Regions from separate parts of the Chloroflexus sp. MS-CIW-1 genome, predicted to be linked through region 1. Evidence: riboswitches for the same ligand, from Rfam matches in the RefSeq annotation. Region 1 holds a riboswitch; the other holds the start of a gene.
The links. A riboswitch is a leader RNA that binds a small molecule or an ion and turns the genes downstream of it on or off. The one in region 1 is predicted to bind cobalamin.
Positions count from the first base shown of each region.

Region 2: linked by a shared signal. The riboswitch ahead of cobO (cob(I)yrinic acid a,c-diamide adenosyltransferase) and the one ahead of QTO31_RS17105 (prenyltransferase/squalene oxidase repeat-containing protein) in region 1 are both predicted to bind cobalamin.

Region 1 is NZ_JAUBWR010000002.1:1,022,946-1,030,501, forward strand. Features, by position in the region: gene cobS (adenosylcobinamide-GDP ribazoletransferase) at 1-115, opposite strand, end outside; gene QTO31_RS17095 (histidine phosphatase family protein) at 112-756, opposite strand; gene QTO31_RS17100 (hypothetical protein) at 769-1,623, opposite strand; gene QTO31_RS17105 (prenyltransferase/squalene oxidase repeat-containing protein) at 1,628-2,692, opposite strand; cobalamin riboswitch at 2,818-2,959, opposite strand; gene QTO31_RS17110 ([LysW]-lysine hydrolase) at 3,013-4,059, opposite strand; gene QTO31_RS17115 (ATP-binding protein) at 4,305-4,718, shown strand; gene QTO31_RS17120 (YcxB family protein) at 4,731-5,234, shown strand; gene QTO31_RS17125 (hypothetical protein) at 5,725-6,378, shown strand; gene QTO31_RS17130 (SAM-dependent DNA methyltransferase) at 6,381-7,556, shown strand, end outside.
Region 2 is NZ_JAUBWR010000001.1:2,638,500-2,646,055, forward strand. Features, by position in the region: gene cobN (cobaltochelatase subunit CobN) at 1-3,304, opposite strand, end outside; gene cobO (cob(I)yrinic acid a,c-diamide adenosyltransferase) at 3,335-3,943, opposite strand; cobalamin riboswitch at 4,069-4,214, opposite strand; gene QTO31_RS10565 (HD domain-containing protein) at 4,611-5,180, opposite strand; gene QTO31_RS10570 (SDR family oxidoreductase) at 5,757-6,476, shown strand; gene QTO31_RS10575 (class I SAM-dependent methyltransferase) at 6,495-7,310, shown strand; gene QTO31_RS10580 (hypothetical protein) at 7,288-7,556, shown strand, end outside.

The DNA.
Region 1 (7,556 bases):
TTGCCCGCACAACGCTCTGCTCGTTCATTGGTGGCAGGCCGGGAAGGGGAATGATGGTGAGAAAGCGTAGGGCCTCTACCAGACCAATGGGAGAACGGATTGATGATTCACTCATACATCTTCCGCCGTCGCCGCCAACAACCGCGGTACGGTGTTGATCGTGCGCATAATGACTGTTGATCCGTATACATCGAGTGCAGTGATACTGCCTAAGTCGATGCGCCAGCGCCAGTATTCGGCTATCGGAAGCTGACAACACCAACAGAGTACCAGTTGGATGGGTGTGGCGTGAGTGACGATCAGCACTCGTTGACCCACCGATCCGGCGAGCAATTCTTGCCATGCCTCGTTCACCCGGTTTGCCACTTCAGCCAGACTTTCTCCCCCAGTGGCCCGACCATCAATGCCGTTTGCCCAGCGTTGCTGAGCGTCATCAGGAAAACGTTGCAGCACCTCGCGGTAAGTTAGTCCTTCCCAACGTCCGTGATCGATCTCCAACCACCGCGAATCTTCATGCACTGGGATCGTCGGTCGCCGATTCAAAATCATTGTGGCCAGAGAACGGGTTCGCTCTGTTGGGCTGACAATGATGTTGGTAAAGGGTAGCACTTGTAGACGTTGAGCAAGGGCCAGATGTTGGCGCCGACCGTAATCGGTCAGAGGACTGTCACGGAGGCCGAGATACCGCCGACTCCGGTTAGCTTCGGTTTGACCGTGACGAACAAGCCAGATACTGGTGTGGCGTGAACGACCCACTGTGAAACTCCTTTATCCCTTGTTACGCCGTCTCAACGTGACCACGATGCCCATAATCAACAGTGCTGCCAGGGCAAAAAAAGCAAGCCATTGCCCATTTCCATTGCTTGCCATGGTCGGTGTAGGCGTTTCGGTTCTAGTCGGTGGTGTCGGAGCAAGCGCAGTTGGCGACGGCAGTGGACTGAGACTAAGGGTAATGGATGACCCTGTTGGTGCTCCTGCGGTCGGTGAAGAAGGGCGAGCGATTGGCATGGGTGTCGTTGGTTGTGTCGTAGCGATAGTTGGGCCTTCCATGGCCGTAGGGTTCATAGTTGCAGTAGCCTGGCGTCCAACTGTAGGAATGGCTGTTGGAACAGTGGTAGCAGTGGGCACAGTTGTGGGGAGTATTGTTGTCTGACCACACACATCACTCAGTTCGAGATCTGGTGGTACCGCACCACTACTAGCATCACCCGGCCCCCAGGCCCAGCCGTGGAGATCGCCATCGTTCACCACAACGTTGCTGGCGCCCAAATTGGAATAACGCCATGTACCGGCCTCGCGGCGGTAAAAGGCCCAGTAAACCGCTCGCCCCTGCTGATCGCGAGCACAGAAGCAACTGGTCGCCGGATAGTCGCAACCGTCGCGACCAATTTTACACACTGCGGCGCCGATACTGCTCTGCTGACTGATCACCGGTAACCCGCTCCGTTCGAGCAGATCAAGTCCACTGATCGTCGATTCGTTAAAGGTAACGCATGCCGTCACTACTTCACCATTACCGAAACGCACCACGACCCCAGCACGGTTGACCGGTGACTGGGCATTGACCGCGCTCGACAGGAGGGTCATAACCAGCAAGATCAGCATCGTGCGCCACAGTTTCATCGTCCTACCCTTGTCTCACCGGCTCACGGCGCAGCCACAGACCAACGACCAGCAGGGCCATCCCTGTGAGGGCAACCAGAGCCAGGATCGGCACAGTTTCGCCACCGGTTGTTGGCAGATTGATGGCCGAAGCGATCAATGTTTGTGCTGCCGGGATGGTGACGGTCCGTACCGGCAACGTTCTGCCAGCGACTGCCGGAATTGCCTGATAGGTTGCCAATGCGTTATCGTCGGGCATTGCGTTTTGATAGCGGAAGGCACCACTTTGATTCTGGAATGCGATCAAGGCCTTCAGCGGTGTTGCTTCACCCTGTCGCCATGGATTTGCGTTTGGGTCTTCACCGAGGGCCAGGATTGCCTGGATCACTGCTGCGGTGGAGTTGGCATCACTGGCGTTGCCGAATGCAGATGTTTGCGAGTAGGGAAACCCGCCATCGGGATTCTGTTGACCACGGAGATAGTTACGGGCGGCGGTTAACGCATCGCCTGCACGAGCATAGCCACTCAAAGCCATCACCGCCAGACTGGTCGTATTGGTATCGCTACCGGTTGCTGCGGCGCCATCAAAACTCCATCCACCGTCGCGAAGCTGTAACCCGATAAGACGTTCGATAGCAGGCGCTGGCGGTTGGACGCCCATCGCCTTGATGGCCAGGAGGGCCAGGGCATGGCCGTACACATCGGCGCCGTACTGACCGGTGGCCGGGTCGTAAGTTGTACCAAGCTGGCGGGCCAGATTAACCCCACCAAAATTGAGCGGATCGCGTCCGGCAGCGACGACGGCCAGGATCACCTTGGCTGTTGCGCCAGCCGATGAGGTTCCGTAGCTAGCGGCCTGTCCGGCCAGATAGTTGAGCGCGCTGGCTGGTGGTTGTTCACCACCGGCCACGAGCGCCACAATAGCATCAGCAGTATCACCAGGCCCAAAACCGGCAAAACTTCCATCGGCCTGTTGCTGGCCGAGAATCCACTTCAATCCGGCAGCAACCATGTCGCTTTGTGCAGCCACTGGTTGCGATACGATTATACTCAACATCATCGTAAGGATAAGGACAATTGTTCGACGCATGAGACGCTCCTCTCGTTTCCGTCAGCGAACACCGAACAGACAACAAAAATCCCTCCACCAGCGGTGGAGGGGTGAACTGATGAAGCAAAAAGAAGGTATTGCCTCACCCCCTTTCCAGCGCGGGCGTGACAGCAGACGAGTAGGGACGGGCATTCTGGCTCGTCGCCAATGGCGACATACAGTAGCGTGGACTGCGCCGGCCTTGCACCGGACTTCCCCCAATTAAGCCCTTCGCTTCCTCCGGGCTCCCTACCGGTGGGGTACAACCCCACGTTGCTTATATTCAATCAGGCTGATGGTAGCACAACCCTTGTCAATCGTCAACGTAATTGTGCCAACACATCGGCTAACACCGCAATCGCGTGTTCGTATTCGTGCAGCACAATATGTTCGTCAGGCGTATGATCAAGCCGTGAATCGCCCGGCCCGTAAGCAACGATTGGGCACTGCCACACCGGGCCTACGACATTCATATCTGCTGTACCGGTCTTGTGGAGAAACGCCGGTTGACCGCCGTGTTGACGAATCGCCCGCACAAATGCACTTGCCAGCGGTGTCGTGCGTGGACTCTGGAAGGCCGGGCAGGCGCCTTCAAAAGAGAGATGGGCAGCACCGGCTAAGGTCTGGAGCGTCTCGGCCAGGGTTGATGGTTCAACGCCGGGTGGCAGACGAAAGCCAATGGTTGCTTCGACCCATTCGTTGATGCCATCGCTATCGCTATGAACACGCCGGAGCGAAGGGATGAGTTGCTCAAACAGCCGGCTTCGTCCGGCGTTGAGATGCTGACAGTACTGTTCAACTGCTCGCCAGAAGTCAACCATCTGTTCGGGGGCAGCACGTTGTTCACCAGCACTATGGGCAACCGGTTGCTGATAACGATAGTGGACGAGCAGCCGTCCCTTATAACCGAGCGTAATCCGATCCCAGCCGCTCGGTTCTCCGATCACGCAAAAATCAGGGCGGTAGCGATCACGGGCAGCGTGAGCGCCACGTGAGCTGGCGGCTTCCTCTTCGGTGGCCCCGATAATAACTAGTCGGCAACCTAACGTGCCAGCCTGCTCGGCACGGCGGGCTGCCCAGACAAAGGTCGCCAACGGGCCTTTGGCATCAACAGCACCGCGCCCATAGAGTTTGCCGTCTTCGATACGTACCGGTATCTCGCCGGGCACAGTATCGATGTGGCCGAGCAACACAACTAATGGCCCATCCGTGCCCACCTGACCAACCGCACTGCCCGACTCATCAACGAACGCTTCCCAGCCGAACGCAGCCATTTGCGCCACCATCACCTGTACTGCCGCTGCCTCCTGTCCAGAGAGCGATGGCGTGCGAAGCAGACGAATAAGAAACTCAACCGCGTCGTTCATAAGCATGTCGCACCAGAAGTTGCGACCGCAGGGTCGCAGTGCAATGCGCATCTCCTTTCTTGACGGGTGCAAACGGTAAGACTCTTGCCTGGCCCTCTTTCCTCTTCCTCCATCCCACTGCCGGGCAGGGAGAGACGTTGCAAAGACTCAGGTTTTGAGCTATTTCATGTAAACATCCGCAACCGTATGGTATCATAAGATGCGTATTCACCGGAATCGCTATCGTAAGATCACTTGGAGCAAGTATGACCGCATCACTAACCTTTAACGCCGACCTGCATAGCCTCAAACAGATTCGGCGTTCGATCATTGATGCGGCGAGTTACACTGGTGCGCGTCGTGATTGTATTGATGATATTGTCTACGCAGCCAACGAACTGATCACCAACACCATTATCTATGGTTATGGTGGGCAAGTTGGCCCAATATGGATCGAAGTTTGGAATGAAGGTGATACGCTTTTGGTATCGATCCGTGATGCAGCACCGGCATTTAATCCGCTCAGTGTTCCTTTACCACGTCATCTGATCGCGCATGGACAGCAACGAGCGGGTGGTTTGGGGCTGTTCTTGTCGCGGAGTTTGCTGGATGATCTACAATATCGCACACTACCACACGGCGGTAACGAACTGATCTTGATCAAGCGGCATGCATTTTAGTGTTGACAAACTATGATTATCGAGAGTGTCATTAGCCAGAAAGAGTTTACCCGGCACGCCCTCAGTCGCTATTTTCGTCGTCCTATTTTCTATGTCTTTGCATTTGTAGCGGCAGTACTGACAGCGTTCGTCATTTATGATCCCTCTGTGCCTCAGGTACCCGCGTTATTAGGTGGTTGGCTGCCTTTTCTGGTCTACAGTATTGTGGGCTGGATCATGATTTATCGCCAGAGCCGAAAGCGAGATCTTCCGGTTTACCAGCCAATCCGTTACGAATTGGGGCGTGATACGTTAATCGTCAAAGCCCAAAGTGGGCGAAGTGAGATTCCGTGGTCACAAGTGCGCGGCTGGCGCAAGCTGTTTGGTGTCTATGAGCTACAGCTCATCAACGGCCAGGTGTTGTTGATTTCGGGGCGAGCAATTGGCCCCCGCCAGGTAGGAGCTTTTGAGCGCATCCTGCGGAATCGGATTGATCCGAAGCCTGAGCCGGGTATTTTTGATGAACCAGCAACGTAATACCGATCCTGTTTGCGAAAACCGTGTATCAGGTTCTTGAACTGATGTTCTCCGTAGAGGGATAGCAGCGATACGACAATTGTATCGGAGATCAATCATTGCATAGTTTAGCAGCGCACCGTGAACAGTTAAACGCTTCACAAGGAGCGTGGATTCGCGAAACGCTCGCTCAGTTCCAAGTCTCGAAAACGGTTTTGTGATGAGTGATTGGTATAAGACCTTGCCGGCAGAGGGCGAACCTCTTATAGCGACTCGGCAACCAGATATTGTTCACTATTTTCAAGACTATTACGATGCCATTTGGTAAGGAGCTGCGATAATAAAAGATGCCGGAAAGCAGGCCGACAATCAAATGTTGGCAAGGATAAGGCAACACCTCCTTGCGAACGAACAAAGCGCTGCCTAAATCGCGCTTTGCGCTGACAGACTACCCTTTGTTCAGCCTACGGCTTAGTGCAAATCGTTAGGCGGCAAATTGTGAGGTCAAGTAATGAAACCGAAGCTAACACTTGAAATTCTTAAGGTAGAAGCGCAGACGTTTGCCGGTATCGAGTCAGCACACCGCGAGCCGTCATTGTATGGTGTTACAGATGGGAAGGCTGTTGGCACATACTTCGAGCACAAGTTTCGGTCTTACCTCCGCGAAAAGTACGACTTTGAGGAAGGAAGCTCTGCAAGTGGGATCGACTTTTCCGAACTTGAAGTTGACATGAAGGTAACAAGCATAAGGCAACCGCAATCATCGTGTCCTTTTAAATCTGCTCGGCAGAAAATCTACGGCTTGGGCTATTCTTTGCTTGTGTTCGTATACGAAAAAACAGATGACCCCCAAACAGCTACGGGAAATCTAAACGTTCTGCACACGATCTTTGTCAGTAAAGAGCGGACGGCAGACTTTCAAACGACCACAGGTCTTCGCCGAATCCTTGAGAATGAGGGGAACAAGGATGACATTATGGCTTTCATCGAGGAGCGCAGACTGCCAGTAGACGAGATCGAGTCATCAGCGATAGCTGACGAAATCCTTTCTGATCCTCCTAAGGTAGGCTATCTTACCATCTCGAATGCCCTTCAATGGAGACTTCAATATGGTCGAGTCATCGAGAAGGCTGGCCTCGTTACGGGTGTTGAAAGGCTGAGATAGCGATGCGTAATCAAACACAGCGCAAAGTCGAATTCGGGGATTTTCAAACACCCATCAGCCTGGCCAGGGAAATTTGTTCCCTTATCGCTCGGACTGGATTTCGCCCTGCTTCGATTCTTGAGCCGACTTGCGGAACGGGTTCATTTCTCAAAGCATCGTTAGAAACATTTCCAAACGTGTCACGTGTTCTTGGCTTTGAGATCAACCCGCAATACGTAGCACAGGCAAAGCAGGCTGTTGCACACGCATTCCCTCATGCGTCCACTGAAGTTTATCAAGCTGATTTCTTCTTCACGAATTGGTCTGAGATCGTTGAATCGTTGCCTAAACCCATCCTTGTCATAGGCAATCCACCTTGGGTCACAAATACAGCGTTAAGCATGCTGGGCAGTAGCAATGTTCCGACGAAGTCAAACCTCGACAATCTCCGCGGTATTGATGCGCTCACCGGTAAAAGCAATTTCGACATTTCGGAATGGATGATTAGAAAGAACATCGAATGGCTCAATGGTAAAAACGGCATGCTTGCGATGCTTTGCAAAACGACAGTAGCACGTAAAGTTCTTTTATACGCCTGGCAAAATGGCCTACGAATTGAGTCAGCATCACTGTATCTCCTCGACGCGCAGAAATACTTTGGGGCGTCGGTTGACGCCTGCCTTTTGTTCGTTCGGAGCGAGCCAAACGGCAATAGCAAGGAATGCCGGGTTTTTTATTCTATTCATGCACACCACCCTGATAGCACGTTTGGTTTGCAGGATGGAATGCTTGTGGCTGATGTCAAATCATACCAGAAATGGAAAGACCTTAGAGGGAACGGTTTCCGGGGTTGGCGGTCAGGGATAAAGCACGATTGTAGCAAGGTCTTTGAACTGAACGTTGAGTCTGGTAAGTTTGTTAACGGGCTGGGAGAATTCGTGGAGCTTGAACCTGACGTGCTCTTTCCGTTGCTCAAAAGCTCCGATCTTGCAGCGCACAGGAAGCCGCGTCGTTGGATGATTGTTCCACAACGGACGATGAGCGACGATCCAAGCCATCTTAGGTCTGACGCCCCCAAGACGTGGCATTATCTTACTGAGCACGCTCATCTTCTAGACAAACGAAAGAGTTCCATCTACAAGAACCGCCCGCCCTTCTCGGTCTTTGGGGTTGGACCCTATACATTTGCTCCCTGGAAG
Region 2 (7,556 bases), on a different contig from region 1:
GTCCCAATTCGGCGAGCGGAATAACCTCAAAGCCGATAACCCGCCGATTTTCACGTTGCCAGCGCGGTCGCACACCCAACAACGTCATCACCTGCGCTACATCATCACCGGCAGTACGAATGAGACTGGTACCCCAGATGCTAATTCCTACGCTTTCAGGCCATGTACCGTATTCCTGTTGATAGCGGCGTAGCAGGTCATTTGCCAGCCCCTGGCCAGTCTCCCAGGCAGCCATACTGGGCACACTGCGCGGATCAAGGCTGTAGAAATTGCGTCCAGTAGGCAACACATGCGCCATTCCTCGTGTGGGGGCGCCACTTGGCCCTGGTGGTACGAAGCGTCCGGCCAGGGCAGCCAGCAGATGATCGATTTCGGCAACGGCACTCTGACGCAACCGCGGTACAAGCTGGTCGCAGGCGTAGCGCAGCACCTCCGCAATGGTCGAACTATCACCGCAACCGGGGAGCACCTGCTCTATCACCTCATGAATTGCCGACACAGCCCAGTCGTGGTTATAAAGCTGACGCAGCATAGTCCGGCAGAGGGTTTCAATGTATTCGATTAGATCGGCATTCGTCAAAAAGTGGTCATCATCAGTGCGCCGTCGCCCCGGTGCTGCCTGCAACGCTGACCAGTCAACACCGAGTGCTGTAGCAATGGCAGCCGGCAGGCTGGGAGCGGAGAGATTGGGTAGTCGCAGCAGGTGATACACCAGATCAACCAGTCGGTCGCCTTCCGGCAACGTGCCGAGAATATGCAACCCATCACGAATCTGAGCGCCGGTCAGCTCACACAGATACCCTTCGATGTCTTCGAGGAGATGGGCTACCTCACGCCCTTCTAGCTCGGCCAAAACGGTCGGTGTGCCATCCTCCAGCACACTACCATCCCACTCGTGACGATGATCACCATGATCGGCTTGCAATATGTAGCGCAGGTCATCGGCCAATTGACTGCGTTGGAGCACCTCCCAGATTTGACGTTGCAGGAATGGTAATTTGGTCGGATCAAGCCGTTCCATGCGGTAGTACTCATCGACCAGTTGAGCCAGCTCGGCCAGATCGCCATATGTGCCAGCATTTGTCATGGGTGGGGTAAGATGATCTACAATGACCGCATGGGCTCGTCGTTTGGCTTGAGTCCCCTCACCGGGATCGTTGATAATGAAGGGATAGATCAGAGGCAGGTCGGCCAGAAAGGGATCGGGAAAACAGACCGCGCTCAACCCAACCCCTTTACCAGGCAGCCATTCGAGCGTCCCATGTTTTCCCAGATGGATTATCGCATCAGCCTGCCATTCATCACGCAGCCAGCGGTAGAGGGCATAATAATTGTGTGGTGGCGGTAGATCGGGTCGGTGATAGATGGCATTGGGATCCATGTCGTAGCCACGTGGTGGCTGGAGGGCAATAAAGCAGTTGCCAACTTCCAACCCAGCCAGTGCCAGCTCACTGCGGTGGACATACGCCTGGCCAGGGGGTGGTCCCCACTGACGAATCATAGCCTCTTGCAACGGCAGCGGTAATTCGGCAAACCAGCGCCGATAGGTTTCGGCAGGAACACGATAGGCCTGTGCTAACTGCTCGGTTGTCAGCCAGGTCTCATCATACGAACAGCGTGCGATCAGACTGGCAATCAGCGAATCACCACTCTCCGGTAATTCACCCACGGCATAACCAGCCTCACGGAGGGCCGCAAAGATGCGCATCAGCGACGCCGGTGCATCCAGGCCAACAGCATTTCCGATCCGTTGCGCTTTCGCGCTGCTATTCGTCAAGATAATAGCAATCCGCTTTTGGCTGTTCGGCTTCCGGCGCAACTGGGTCAATCGCCAGACCAAACCTGCCAGCCGCTCAATCCGTTCGTGATCCGGTAATGAATGGGCGGCTGTTTCCCCTTCCTGCGACTTGAACGCAATCGGCACCCCGATGATACGGCCATCAAGCTCTGGCAAGGCAACATTCATTGCTGTATCGAGCGGCCCCAGGCCACGACCATCGCGTTGCCACGCCTCACGACTGCTGCTACTGAGCAGTGCCTGCACCACCGGAACATCAAGACGACTGAACGGATGCGGATCATCAGCACCAAGGGCGAAACTAAGGGTCGAAACGATCACATCCGGTGGGCCAGCTTGCTGCAACAATCCTAACCCAATCGGCAAACCGTCGGAAGCGATTGACTTTAGCGATTGCGTATAGACAGCGCGTACCTGCATCCCACGTGCCTGCAAGCCCGTGATCAGTGCATCAACAAACGCTGTATTCCCGCTCAGAAGATGGGCACGGTAAAAGAGCACACCAACTGTCGGTGCATCGCTTGCTGCCGCTGTGATAGTCGCCGCATCTTGTCTGCGGCCACGGCGTGCCGGTCGTGGCGGGGTATACATCCCATGCAAGGGGAGATCAATCGGCGGATCGTAGCCCCATCCGCTTACCAGCAGATGGTCACTCAGACATTGCAGTCCGTTGGCCAGATTCACCGCCCCGCCTGCCCGAAAATAGGCGCTGATCAGCATCGCCAATGGTACTCCCACCGTTGATCGGGCCATTAGATCAGGGTCTACCTCATCGACTGCTGGCAGGCAGAGCAGAAAACCATCGGTAGTCGCAGCCCACTGCTGTAACCGTTCCAGACCGTACAGAAACGCAGCCGGACTATGGAGCCGCACCACCACAATGGCTGCCGCCGGTAGATGTTGTTCAAGCAAGCGATCTATCGCAGTTGGTTCGGTCAAGCGGCCAATATGCGCCATATACAGCGGAGCAAAACCTTCTGGAAGCAGCGTCTGTGCCTGCTCGAGGGCCAAGAGATCGGTGTCGGCCTGACTCAAAACAAGAATCCCACTGCCGGCCACCGCTGGCAGACGGTCGAGGGTAGTCGTCGCAGCTTCCACACCGTCCCAGGTAAAGCCGTTGAACAGATGCGGTGCCAGTGCCGGTGGTGGTGCTACCGGACGCTCAGCGGCCAGCAGGTCTTCGATGTAATCGTACAGAACTGGCACTAATGCCGGATCATTGAGCGAGTGAAACCAGTAAGGACGGCCATCGAACAGCAAGAGGGCAACATTCGCCAGCGGGCACGGCCCTAGACACCCACCCTGACTAAGATGCACGCGATTGCGCAAACGGCGGCGTTCCCATTCTTGATGATACAGATCGGTCGGAACCGGTGCAAAACCACGTTCCGTATGACCACAGCAGCAACCGGTTGCGCAGACGATCAACATCCCCCGACGGGCGCCGGCATTTACCAGCCGCCCATCGAGCCGCTGCACCATATTGCGCTTAAGCTGTTCGCCCATGTGTCCCCCGTGTACCGGCTTAGGGAGCTGTTAGTACTCAATCCCTGGCTGTGCCCGAATCCCCTGGTCGCGGAATGGGTGCTTTACTTCACGCATTTCCGTGACCAGATCGGCGTACTCGATCAGTTCTGCCGGTGCATAGCGACCGGTAATGATGAGATGTAACATTGGCGGCTTGTTCGCTCGCAGCCACTCTACAACCTCAGTGGCAGGCAGCCAGCCATAGTGCATCACATATGTAAACTCATCGAGCAGAAAGACATCGAAATTACCACTCGTAATCTGTTGTTTGGCGATTTCCCAGCCATGCAATGCACGGGCCTGGGTCTCATCGAGATTGCGGCTCGTCCAGGTAAACCCATCACCGAGGGGCGTCAACGTAATCCCTATGCGTTCGAGTGCCCGCAATTCACCAAATCTTGCCTGTTCGTGCTTGATAAACTGCACACCACCGACGCGCATATTTCTCCCCCAGGCCCGTAGCAGAATACCTAGGGCAGCGGTTGTCTTCCCTTTCCCCTCACCGGTATTGACAATGACCAACCCTTTCGGTGCATGGCTAGCTCTCACCGCCTTGCGGCGAGCCGCTGCTTCAGGCGATGACCCCGACCCAATCGGTGCAGTTGCCTCCTCAGACACGACCGTCTCCTTACTGTTGACATATAAACAAAAACCCCGACCTTCTCGGTCGGGGCTATGAAACGATGACGCCACATGATAGCCTCATGCAGGCCTCGTTCATCCTCCTTAGCTCGAGAAGGGCTGAACGAACACTCTATCGCGGCAGGCGTCCTGGCTTCCGGCTTATAGTAGCCGGTTACAGTTGCGGCACAGCGCTGGACTCTCACCAGCTTCCACCTTTACGCCCTGGCATCCGGGCCTACGGGTCACCGCGACGGATGATTGAATGTGCAATGTACAATGTGTAGCAATTATAGCACAGGTTTGGCAGCGAGGTGTGCAGTGGTGAGACATCGATCCCATCTGCGTACCGGCTATCCCTCACTACACCGAACAGGGTGATTTCTAAACCTGTTCACTGAAGCGTGTGGATGTAACCCCGCCATCACGTTGTTCTCCGTCCACCTATACCCATACTCTTATCCCCGCATCGCCACTATATCGTAATGTGGTAGGGGCACAGCACCGCTGCGCCCCCTGGGTGCGCGGGCCACTGGCCCGCATTGCCCAGCGCCATATTCATCCCCGCATCGCCACTATGTCATAATGTGGTAGGGGCACAGCACCGCTGCGCCCCTACCAAAACTCCGTCTTGACCTCTGATAGCTGTATCCAACCACGGACTCTAAACCCGCCCTACCGTTTCACGACCATCGAAACGCCACCAGCTAAGGCCCTTACGGCCCAGTCGCCGCCAGAGTGAACTGATCAGACGGCGGTGCCGTCGTCGGGCACGGCGCGAGGCGTAAAAGGGGTCACTCTTGCAGAGCTGGCGGCGAATATGGAGACTCCGCCCAGAGAACAACCCACCGATAAATGCACTCAGATCGGCCAGTGAAGCCAGTTTGTCAGCTACCGCTAATACCCACCCTTCACGAGTGGTTGGACGTGGGCCAAAGGGGTACATGTGGCTAATGATAGCTGCCGAAACTGCTTCCGGCTCGCCCAGCTCAGCAGCTACCCGTGCCGCAATAGCGCCATGAGTGGTCAGGGTACCATAACGCGAGTCGAGGTCGTGTAAGAGGGCAGCACGAACACACGTTACCTGATCGGCGCCAAAAAATGGTGCCAGATAGTACGAGAAGTGTACCGAACGCATAAGATGATCATGCTTGGGAACACTGTGGTGCATATGGTAACGTGTCTCGATAACTCGTGGGTGGTGTAACAGATCAGTGATGGTTTCCCAGTACATCGCGACCCTTTTCCTGTATGTTGTTACCTGTTATGTTATACCATCTCTCGCACACTAACGCAATAGTAGCACAATGATTCTACCAGAGTATAACCAAGCTTGCCTTAGAAAGTTCTGAGAATGCTCCTATGACCCGGAAGCGCGAGCTGCTAGCCCGCGCTTGGCGTGAGCGGTGAAACCTGTTCAGACTGCTGTTCAACCGTCCTGGTATAGGTTGGCCCGATTGATACGGACGATGTAGCGGTCATCTGCGGCAAACCTCTGGTTGTCCCACCAATCATGCTCGTCACCGTATGGTAAGGGAAGGTTTCCCCGACCTCGCCTTGCGAGGGCCTGGGGGATGATGGCATCCTCATGCGACACACGATGGTTTCTTGCCATGTTACTGCAAGACCCAGACCAGAGACCTGCGCGCCCAGGCAAGCGCATGGGTCGGGGACCATCGGCAACCGTTCGGTCCAAACGATGAAAACTTTGCAAACGCCGACTGTCCCTTCATCAGCGCCGATTTTATTTTATTCTTCAGGTATAATATCTATGAAGCCGTGATTTCCAGCAGTATTCGGAGAGAATGTCATGAAGTTAAGAGGACGAGTTGCAATTATTACCGGTGCTTCTAGTGGGGTTGGTTACGCCGCTGCCCGGCTCTTCGCTCGCGAAGGAGCGACGGTCGTGGTCGCTGCCCGGCGACGTGAACGGCTTGAACATTTGGTCAGCATGATCACAACCGAGGGCCACAACGCTTTCGCAATTCCAACCGACATTACGGTCTCATCACAGGTCCAGTATCTGGTGGACACGACCGTCCAGATGATGGGGCGAGTCGATATCTTGTTAAACTGTGCCGGCAATATCGAGAAGATTGCGCCGCTCGAGCAATTTACCGACGCCGAGTGGCAAGAGGTTATGAATACCAATCTTAACGGCGTATTTTATTTGATGCGGGCAGTGGTACCGTATATGAAGCGTCAGCGGAGTGGTACCATTGTTAACCTCGGCTCACGGGTTGGAAAGGTGGGCGTGGCGAACATTGCACCGTTTTGCGCCGCCAAGTTCGCGTTATCGGGCCTGTCACAAGCCCTGGCACAAGAGTTACGCCCGTACAATGTCTTCGTGACAACAGTATACTCTGGGATGATCAATGCTGATATTGCACCGCTAAACCCGGCTGAAGATTTGCGTAAGCGTCTGATGACGGTTGATGATGTGGCGCAGGCATTGCTCTGGGTATGTACCCTGCCGCCCAGTCTGCGCGTTGATGAATTGCCAATTATGCCGCGCACCATCGATCTGTAGGCGGGTCAGGAGTTTATAATGCCCGAACAGGCTTCGCGTGAGTGGTGGGAAGAGTTATTTCAGGTCTATGAATTTGCTCATTATCGGCAATACGCCGATGAGCTAACCCGCCGTGAAGTTGATTTTCTGATCAACGCCCTCGGCTTGCAAGGCGTCGAGACAATCCTTGATCTAGCATGCGGCAATGGGCGGCACAGTCTGATGCTGGCCGAACGTGGCTGGACGGTGGTTGGGCTTGACGCTGCGGAGTCGGTGATCAGCCATGCCCGTACAGCAGCCACCGAACGGGGGCTGAATGTCGAGTTTGTCACCGGCGATATGCGCAGTTTACCCTACCACGAGCGCTTTGATGCCGTTTTGTTGATGAACAGCAGTCTTGGCTTTTTCGACGATGAGACGAATCAGGCCGTCTTGAACGGCATTGCGCACACTTTAGTGCCCGGTGGCAAGCTCTTGTTACAGTGTCTCAATCCCTACCAGATTGGTCGTTATCTGCATGACTTTCGGAGTGGCTGGTATCCCATTGGAAGTGGTTTCGTTTTACGCGAAGCCCGCTTTGACCCGCGCCGGGCAGTGCTCGAAATTGATTACCGCTATGTTGATGTCAGTCGTGGTATTGATGTTACTCATCCTGGCGATCAGATTCGACTATACGGGTTTCCGGAATTAACAGCGATGCTACGCACTGCCGGACTACGCCCGCTCAGTGTGTTCGGCGATACAAGCTTGCCGCCAGTTCCGTTCGATGAGACGAGTATCTGGCAGGTGGTCGTTGCAGTTCGCGACCGACCGGTCGCGAGGGAGGCAGAGGATGCGGATCGCGCTGATCGGTGAATTTGAGGCAGCGTACCATCCTGAAGCGACACCGGCGTTGGTGTTACACCATCTAATCCGTGGCTACGATGCTGTGGTGCTGAATGCTGATGAGGTAGCTGTACTACGCGAACTGCTCGGTTCGGTGCAGAAGCGGATTCGTGAGCTGGGATCGTACCGTCTCATCCTTGGTGCTTCCGGTGATCTAGCCTTTTATACGGTCTCTGGACAACGGAGTGCATATCTGAATGCTGATCAAATGCGGCA